2 regions of the Cobetia sp. 3AK genome follow, and region 2 is predicted to be linked to the other one. Evidence: predicted binding sites of a transcription regulator. Region 2 holds the regulator's gene; the other holds the start of a gene.
What was found. The regulator sigma-54, encoded in region 2, starts transcription at its own class of promoters, with help from an activator protein. The targets are predictions, from matches to a motif close to TGGCACNNNNNTTGCTNT.

Region 1 (4,418 bases), on a different contig from region 2:
CTGGAAAAGGTCACGGAAGTAGACATTGCGTGGCACGACCAGATCAAAGGCCTCTTCACAGACCGGCACGAAACCGAGACCGAATTCATTCGCGGCCGATAACGTCCCCGGCCCGACATCCACCTCCCCGCGCGCGACGAGTGATGCGACCTCTCGCTCCGAGTAGGCGATGGCGAGGGTGTTGAGCTGCTCCGGGCGCATCTGATGGCCGGACAGCCACTCCTGCAGGAAGCGCTGCGAACCGGCCCCCTCCTGACGCACTACCCAGCGCCGTTGAGACCCGAACAGGCCACCGGGATTGATCGGCAGGTGGCGATCTTCCTGGCGAATGATCAGCCCCTGGGTGCGCCGAGCCAGCCGGACCAATACCCACTGACGATAACCATCGTGCCCGCGGACCAAGGCCGGATGGCGAAGCGATGCTTCCTCGGCACGCCCCCAGTGGATGGCACAGACATCGGCACGCCCCTGACTCAACAGATCCAGCCCCAGGCGCGTCCCGGTGACACTCATGCCATAGAAGGCACTGCCATCGTGCTGCTGGTTGAGTCGCATCGTCAGCGCTGCCAGCAAGGGGTCATCGCTACCGGTGATCATCAAGCGATCCGCCAGCACCCCATGATGGCTGGACTCCAGAATCCATTGCTCGACCAGGCGCCGCGGGAAAAGCCATTTGCCGGTGACCTTGGTGGCCGGCATGGTGCCCTCACTGGCCAGCTGATAGATCTTCTTTTCATTGAGGTGCAACAGTCGTGCGACCTCATGGACCGTCAGAAAGGGGTTGTCATGCATCGTCGCATCCCCGCAAACAGGCTGATTCATTGCTCGCCTCCAGAGCGAGACTTGCCGGCTTCACGAAGTTGATCACCGGCACGCAGCGGAGGGATGGCGTCCAGTATCATCCGACCGGCAGGGTCCACCACCTGGAAGTGGCTGCCCTTGGCACGTGCGATCAACAGCACCCCGAAGCGGCTGGCCAGCTCAACGCCCTTCTGGGTCACCCCGGAGCGTGAGACCAGCACCGAAATGCCCGCCTGCGCCACCTTGAGCACCATCTCCGAGGTCAGACGCCCCGTGGTATAGAAGATATTGGCACCCCGGTAATCCGTCTCGTCCTCGCGCACAGGTGAAAGCCAGTTCAGGCCTGCCAGGGTATCGACGGCATTGTGGCGACCGACATCCTCGATGAATGCCAGCACCTCATCATCCCGACACAGCGCACAGCCATGTACCGCCCCCGCCTTGCGATAGGTGGCATTGTGGGCCGCGAGAGATGCCAGCAGCTGATACAGCACACTCTGCTGAAAGGGGCGATCATCAAGCGCCTCCAGCGTCTGACGCTCCAGCAGATTGCCAAAGACGGTTCCCTGGCCGCAGCCGGTGGTGACGGTACGCTTGCTCAGTCGCTGCTCGATATCCTCCGGCAGATGGCGCGTCACCACCGAGGCGCTTTCCACCTCCCAGTCCACTTGCAGCGCCTCCAGGTCTTCGATATCTCCCAACAGGCCCTGATTGCGCAGATAGCCCGCGACCAGCGCCTCAGGCTCGGCCCCCAGCGTCATCAGAGTGACGATCTCACGCTTGTTGAGGTAGATCGTCAGCGCGCGCTCGGCAGCGATCGACTGGGTCTGGCGCTGGCCTCGCTCATCCATCACGACGATATCCAGCGTGGTGGGCAATCGAGCATTGCTGATGACCGGAGGCATGGAGGTTTTCATGGCGTCGGGGTCTCCCTCTTCGAGCCGAATTGATGCCGGAGGGTGCCGCCACACGGCGAACCTGCCATGCAGGTTGCGGCATGCGTCGTCACCCAGCGCTCAAAGAATACCAGTCAGGCCGAGAGGCTGTCCTGATCCGGCAGCCATTGCGATCTCGCGTCATGCAATTCTCGACGCATGCGGCACGCTTCTTGCTAAAACCGGTAGAGCGTCGCATGTTCGTGAACGTGCAAGCCACGGCGCTGATGACAGACTCGCCTTGGACCCGATACGCCGCCGACCACGACTCGGGTCACCCCCTGAACCACTTCCAGAACGCCCTCAAGAGATACGCCATGACCCAGCCACCCGACCCGTTGATGGACACGGCACTCGACGCCTCACGCGAGTCATCACGACCTGACGACACTCGCTGGCTGACCGTGACCCTGGCCCCCTCGCAGCAGACTCTCGGCCGCTTCACTCTCGACACCTGGGTGATTTCCCGGATCGCGCCCGCGGATCACGGCGAGGCCACGCCCCGGACGCCTGAACAGGCGGCGCAACCGGAGCCTCAACGCACTCTGCCCCTGCAGCTGCATCTCACCGAGCGCACCGACTATCGTTACAACCTGCGTTGCGAACAGCCGCGCCTGTTCGTCTTGTGTGAAGAGCGTGAAGCGGATGGCATGCAGCCAAGGGTCGTCACCGCCTGCCAGGAAGTGGCCTCGCATTGGCTGGATGGCGACCAACTGGTACTGGATACCCCGATGCCTCCTGCCCTGATGGTCTGGCTGGAGGGCTATCTCGCCCGGCATGGTGAGCGCATCGACGAAGGCAAGAAGAAGAAGCGCAAGGGGGCGGGGCGCGCCAGTCAGACCGACACCGTGCACCCGGACACTGATGCTGCCAGCAAGGAAGGGCCATGAGTCACTCCGACGACCGCGACAATACCTCGCAAGGCCTGTTGTCCCGCTGGTCACGCCGCAAGCAGCGCGCTGAAGCCTCACGGACGACCACGGACTCCCCCGATGCCGCCGTTGGGCTGGCGACGGTCGCACAGCCCTCCACGGCCAATGACACCGCACCCACTGATACCGCACCCACTGAGACCGCACCCACGGAAACAGAGGCCTGCGAGGCATCGGACGAGCCGGGCCATGCTCTGCACAGTGAGCGGCATGACAGCAAGCGGCATGGCGAAACGTCCGCTGAAGGCGGCAGTGAGACGACCGACGCCGAGGCCCTTGCACAGGAGGCAGATGAGCCCCCTCCCGTCGTGGAGCTGCCAGACCCCGACACCCTGCTGCCGGATGCGGATATCAGTGCCTACATGCAGGCAGGAGTGGACCCGGCGCTGCGACAACGCGCCCTGCGTCGCATCTTCATGGGAGGCGAGCACTCCCTACGCGATGGCCTGGACGATTACGATCAGGATTTCTCCCAGATGCGTCCGCTCGCCGCAGGTGTGGCCGAGACGCTGAGACGCTGGACTCGCGATGTCGAAGAGGGACTCGAGAAGCTGGAAGATGACGAGGCTGATTGCGTAGCCGCCAGCAACGGCTCGGAAGATCAGCCGCAGGATGAGGCGCTGGAGGCTGCACCCTCAACGGATGAGCAAGGTCTCGACTCACTGGATGAGACATCACCGGATCACGGCCCACAGACCCATCGCGAGCACGCGCAGGACAAGCACACGGATACTGATGCTGCCCTTGCGCATGACACGCAAGCACGGCAAGGCGCATGGGACCAGACCGATGGCGTCACGGCTGACGGACATGGGCCCACCCACAGATCGCCCCAACCACCAGAATGACACGCCTACCCGCAGGCACTGAGACATTATGACCCAGCGCGAGCTCCGTATTCGGCATGCGGGGTCATTCCCTTGCCTCTCACATGACTTCCACTCCGATGCGAGAGGCGCACTGCCTGCAAGAATCCGCTCAACAGAGGCAGGTATCGTCTGCCAAGAGAACGGCACTGCCTTCCGATACCTGACCGTCTACGCCCGATGCTCATCGCTGGCCCTTCAGTCCCTGACTATGCTGAAGCCAGTCGCAATGATGCCGCCATGCGGATCATCCGGATGACATCAGGCGCAAGACGTCGCTGGAAGCCCATGCACTTCCTTGAATGACCTTCGACCGCTGACCGGGCGCAAGCCTCGAGAATCAGCGGCGATCAGGAACCGTCCACCGCGCCACCTGACAGGCGCGCAGGGGCGGAGCCGCCACGACCGAAATAAGGATGAGGATGCTCAGTTCAAGTCTCGAGAACGCCCAGCGCGCGCTCAACCAGCAAGCACGCCAACGCGCCCTGGCGGCAGTGCTCGGAGCCTCCCCCGCTTCCAGCCTGCCACTGCTGGCCAGTGATGCCGGCAGCGCCCCGATCCGCTATCGCAGCCAGGGCCGCACACTGCTGATCGGCAGCGAAGCGCGCCTGCGTGCCCTGTCCAGCCTGATGCTGGCACTGCCCGCCACTCACTCCCTGTCACTGTCTCTGCTGATCAGCGAGCAGGACAACAGCGCTCTGGTATCCCTCGACGAGCGGCATATCACGACGAGCGAAGCACTGCCCTCCCATGCCAGCACCCGCGAGGCGCTCTCGCTGAGCGGCCATCTTGGCCATTTCACGCTGCTGTCTGGCGGGGTCAATCTGGCGCGCGCACTGTTGTCCACAGGTACCCGACAGGTCGAGACCTTCGACCTGATCGCC
Region 2 (4,418 bases):
CCCCCCGGGGACGCCGTAGAGCGTGCGCTCGGGGGGAAGAATCTGATCAAGTGTCATGGCAGAAGGTCAACGGGTCCCGGTGCCCTGAGAGCGAGCCTGGGACTTTTCCTTGTGTTTGACCAGCTGGCGGTCCAGCTTGTCGGCGAGCGCGTCGATGGCAGCGTACATGTTGGGGTCTTCTGCCAGGGCATGGAGGTCGGCGCCAGCGGCGTGCAGGGTGCAGGCAGCTTGTTGGCGTTCCTTCTCGATCGACAGTGTCACCTGAACATTGGTGATGTTGTCGTAATGCCGTTCGAGGCGAGCGAGCTTCTCGTTGACATAATCGCGGAGAGGATCGGTGAGTTCCACATGATGCCCGGTGATATTCACTTGCATGGACACGCTCCTTTATCCAGCGGGTTGCCTTTGAATTGTAACCCTTTTTGACTGCGAGCAAACCCTGATTGAACGCGCGGCCACTTTCTGACTCCGGCCATGGTCTCGTGGCGATCATCTGCTGGCGAGAGCGGCGGTGCCGGTGTACCGAGCGTCTACCCCGACAATGCCCAAGCTTTGAACAAAGATCAACGCTGCGCTGCATCGTGGGGCAAGGCTTGTCTTCAACCCAGCGAGGGATATCAGCAGGTTCTTCATGAGCATCGCCTCGCATCACGGACGGAATGGGGCTCGAGAAACCGGCCGTTTGTGGCCAATGTCAGCATTTACGTCGACGTTCGTGTGGCAGGAGTCGGTGGCGACCCCTGGCTATCTGTCCGTGGGATGTGAGGGAAAAAGAAAGCACTCTGGAGAAAAGTGGCAGGAAAAATAGGCAATTGGGGGCGTGAAGTCACTCACGCAGTCGCAAGGACAGGCATTGCCAACCGGTATTCAGACGACCGATTGGCAGATGATGCCAGGATGGCAGGTGCAAGGGGGCGAGCTTCAGCGCTCCGACGTGTGGAGCCCGCTGGCTTGCGGGTATCCGTTATCGAGACTCACGCCAAGCGCTTGCGCTCGCTGGAGGAGGGGATGCCCATGGCCTCGCGATACTTGGCGACCGTCCGGCGCGCTACCTCGATGCCATCACTGGCCAGCAGATCCACCAGGCGTGAGTCGGACAATGGCTTGCGCGCCGGTTCTTCCGAGATCAGCTTGCGAATGCGCGCGCGGATCGCGGTGCTGGAGTGCGCGTCACCGTTGCCGCTGCCACCCACCTGACTCGAGAAGAAGAACTTGAGTTCGAACACGCCTCTCGGGGTGTGGATATATTTCTGGGTGGTCACCCGCGAGATGGTGGATTCGTGCATCTCGACCACTTCCGCGATGTTGGCGAGGATCAGCGGCTTCATGCCTTCTTCCCCCTGCTCGAGGAAGTCGATCTGGCGCGCCATGATCTCGCGGCCCACCTTGAGCAGGGTGTCGTTGCGTGAGGACAGGCTCTTCATCAGCCAGCGGGCTTCCTGAAGATTGTCCTTGAGGAAGGTGTTGTCCGCGGACTTGTCGGCCCGCTTGATGAGGGCGGCATATTCCGGCTGGATACGCAGCTTGGGCAGCGCTTCCGGGTTGAGCTCGACCTGCCAGCCGTGACGCGTATGACGGACCAGCAGGTCCGGGATGACGTAATCACTGGCAGGCTCGCCCCAGGCGGACGCTGGGCGCGGGTCGAGCGCCCGTACCAGACGAATGACGTGATCCAGCTCATCATCATCCAGGCTCAGGCGACGCTTGAGCAGCTTGCGATCGTCATTGCCCAGTGCCTCGAGGAATTGCCGCACCAGACGGCGGGCCTGGGCCAGCAGTGGCAGATCGTCCGGCAGCAGGGCCAGCTGAAGCAGCAGGCATTCCCGCAGGTCTCGAGCGAACACACCGGTGGGATCGAACTGCTGAAGGCGCAGCAGGACCTGCTCGAGTTCCGACGCCTTGAGGCCGGGCAGTCCCTGACCTCGCAGGCCATCGACCAGTTCGTCCAGGCTCATGCTCAGGTAGCCGGCCCCATCCACCGCATCGATCAGACTCTCCGCCATCTGGCGTTCACGCGCATCGAGGTCCGTCATCGCCAGCTGCCAGCGCAGATGGTCCTGCAGGCTTTCGACACTGGTGTTGCGATCGAAGTCCGGCCCGTCCTCGCTCGAGCTTCCGCTGCCGGAACTGGTCAGGCTGCCTGCGTGATCCTGGTAGAGGTCCGACCAGTCACTGTCGAGAGGGTATTCTTCAGGAATCTCGCTGTTGGTCTCGGAGGTGGAGATCTCGCTCTTGTCCTGTGTCTCCGCGACATCCAGCGACTCGTATTCCTCGTCAAGCTCCAGCATGGGGTTTGACTCGAGCGCCTGCTGTATCTCCTGACGCAGGTCCAGCGTCGACAACTGCAGCAGCTGGATCGCTTGCTGAAGTTGCGGGGTCATGGTCAGGGAAGTGCCGAGTCGAAGCTGCAAGGTGGGTTTCATGGGGTCTGTCATTCACGGCAAAGGAACGTGCATCTACGCTATACCGTGGGTCGGGGCACTGACAAGGGGCAGTCGAGAATATTCAAGCAACTTGCATGCCATGTTGCCACCAAGGTGGTATGGACGTCATGCATTCGAGTGAGGTGTGGCAGAGCAGGAAGGTTCACGGGGAGATCACGCAAGCGCATGTCGAGGCGCTTGCGTGAGGGGGCGGGGAACGAGGCCCCGACAGTGAAGCAGGAAGTGGCGGGTGCTGGAGGGTGCTGGTGAGAGCAGAAGAGGTCGGACGGCTCTCGTCAGGCTGACGGCTCTCACCAGGCTGACGGCACTCTCGGGCTAGAGCTTGAACTCATGGCCCAGGTAGACATCACGCACCTGCTGGTTGGCGAGGATGGTGTCGGCGTCGCCATGCGCGATGATCTGACCATCGCCCACGATGTAGGCGGTATCGCAGATGTCGAGTGTCTCGCGCACGTTGTGGTCGGTGATCAGCACCCCGATGCCGCGGTCACGCAGCTGGCGCACGATGCTCTTGATCTCGCCCACCGAGATGGGGTCCACGCCGGCAAACGGCTCATCTAGCAGCACGAAGTCTGGCTCGGTGGCCAGTGCGCGAGCGATCTCCACGCGGCGGCGCTCCCCGCCGGAAAGGCTCATGCCGGCACTGTCACGAATATGCGTGATGCTGAACTCGTTGAGCAGCTCCTCCAGGCGTGCCTTGCGTCCGTTGCGATCCAGATCCTTGCGCGTCTCGAGGATCGCCATGATGTTGTCGGACACCGAGAGCTTGCGGAAGATCGAGGCTTCCTGGGGCAGATAGCCGATGCCGGCGCGAGCCCGCTGGTGCATGGCGGCGCCGGACAGGTCGTGGTCATCGATGGTCACGCTACCGGCATCCGAGCGCACGAGGCCGACGATCATGTAGAACGAGGTCGTCTTGCCGGCCCCGTTGGGGCCCAGCAGGCCTACGATGTCACCCTGGCGGATTTCCAGCGAGATGTCCTTGACGACCTTGCGACCCTTGTAGGCCTTGGCCAGATGACGAGCGCTGAGGGTACGTGGGCTGGCAGCAGTCATGCTCATTGATCCTTGCTGGCATTGGCGCCACGTGGCGTCAGGGTCATGTGGACGCGTGACCCCTCGGAGGATGAGGCATCGGTGCCATTGCTGGCATTGACCTGGCGCTTGTCCAGGAAGTATTCCACGTAGCCACCTTCGAAGGTGTCATCGCCTTTCTCCAGGCGGGCATCGCCGACCAGTTCCACCCGGCGCTCCAGCGCGTGGTAGCGAATGGTATTCGCCCAGCCCTTGACCAGTCGCTCGTCGGTATCGGGTTTCTGCTCCATGTAGGCGCGCTGGCCGGTGGCCTTGACCAGGGAGATCTCGCCGCTGTCGGCGCGACTGATGTCCACGCGCGCGGCATCCAGCTTCATGCTGCCCTGGCGCATTTCCACGCGACCGGTATAGGTGGCCGTGCCGGCCTTGTCATCCAGTGACAGTGAGTCGGCGGCAATGTTGATCGGCTGGTTGGCATCGCTGTCCAGCGCCAGTGCGGTCGGGGAAAGCGTCGTCATGCCAAGTGCCAGGCCAAGGGCCATGACACCGGGTCTGAGTGTCTGGCGCCAGACCGTCAAGGGCGTGAGAGTCGTTGAAGTCATGGAGTGCTCCTTGGCAGAACTGGTAAGGCTTCACGATCACTCAGGCCATCGTGAAGCGGAAATCGGGGAGAGAGGATTCGGCGCATGCAGGGGCGCGCTCACTGATCCTGGGCCGGTGCGGCATCGAAGGTGCTGGAGACGCGGCCATCATCGTCACGGGTGGTGTCATTGCCGGTGTCGAGAGTCTCGGCTTCCCGGGCGGCATCGCTCTTGCCCTTGCCGGGTTGCAGGGTACTGCGGACGCGGCCTTCCAGCTGGGCGGAATCCTGAGAGAGGTCAGCGCTGAAGCGGTCACTCTCGACGCGTTGACCATTCTGGGTGATCACCACCGGCACGT

Region 1: the regulator sigma-54 is predicted to act here: its motif matches at 1,899-1,916, upstream of QD228_RS08195 (DUF3305 domain-containing protein).

The regions. Positions count from the first base shown of each region.
Region 1 covers NZ_JARWKR010000004.1:372,714-377,131, forward strand. The annotation lists gene QD228_RS08185 (helix-turn-helix transcriptional regulator) at 1-792, opposite strand, end outside; gene QD228_RS08190 (formate dehydrogenase accessory sulfurtransferase FdhD) at 819-1,706, opposite strand; gene QD228_RS08195 (DUF3305 domain-containing protein) at 2,054-2,626, shown strand; gene QD228_RS08200 (DUF3306 domain-containing protein) at 2,623-3,516, shown strand; gene QD228_RS08205 (4Fe-4S dicluster domain-containing protein) at 3,957-4,418, shown strand, end outside.
Region 2 covers NZ_JARWKR010000001.1:469,792-474,209, reverse strand. The annotation lists gene QD228_RS02065 (PTS sugar transporter subunit IIA) at 1-57, opposite strand, end outside; gene raiA (ribosome-associated translation inhibitor RaiA) at 67-375, opposite strand; gene QD228_RS02055 (RNA polymerase factor sigma-54) at 975-2,423, opposite strand; gene lptB (LPS export ABC transporter ATP-binding protein) at 2,760-3,506, opposite strand; gene lptA (lipopolysaccharide transport periplasmic protein LptA) at 3,503-4,081, opposite strand; gene lptC (LPS export ABC transporter periplasmic protein LptC) at 4,180-4,418, opposite strand, start outside.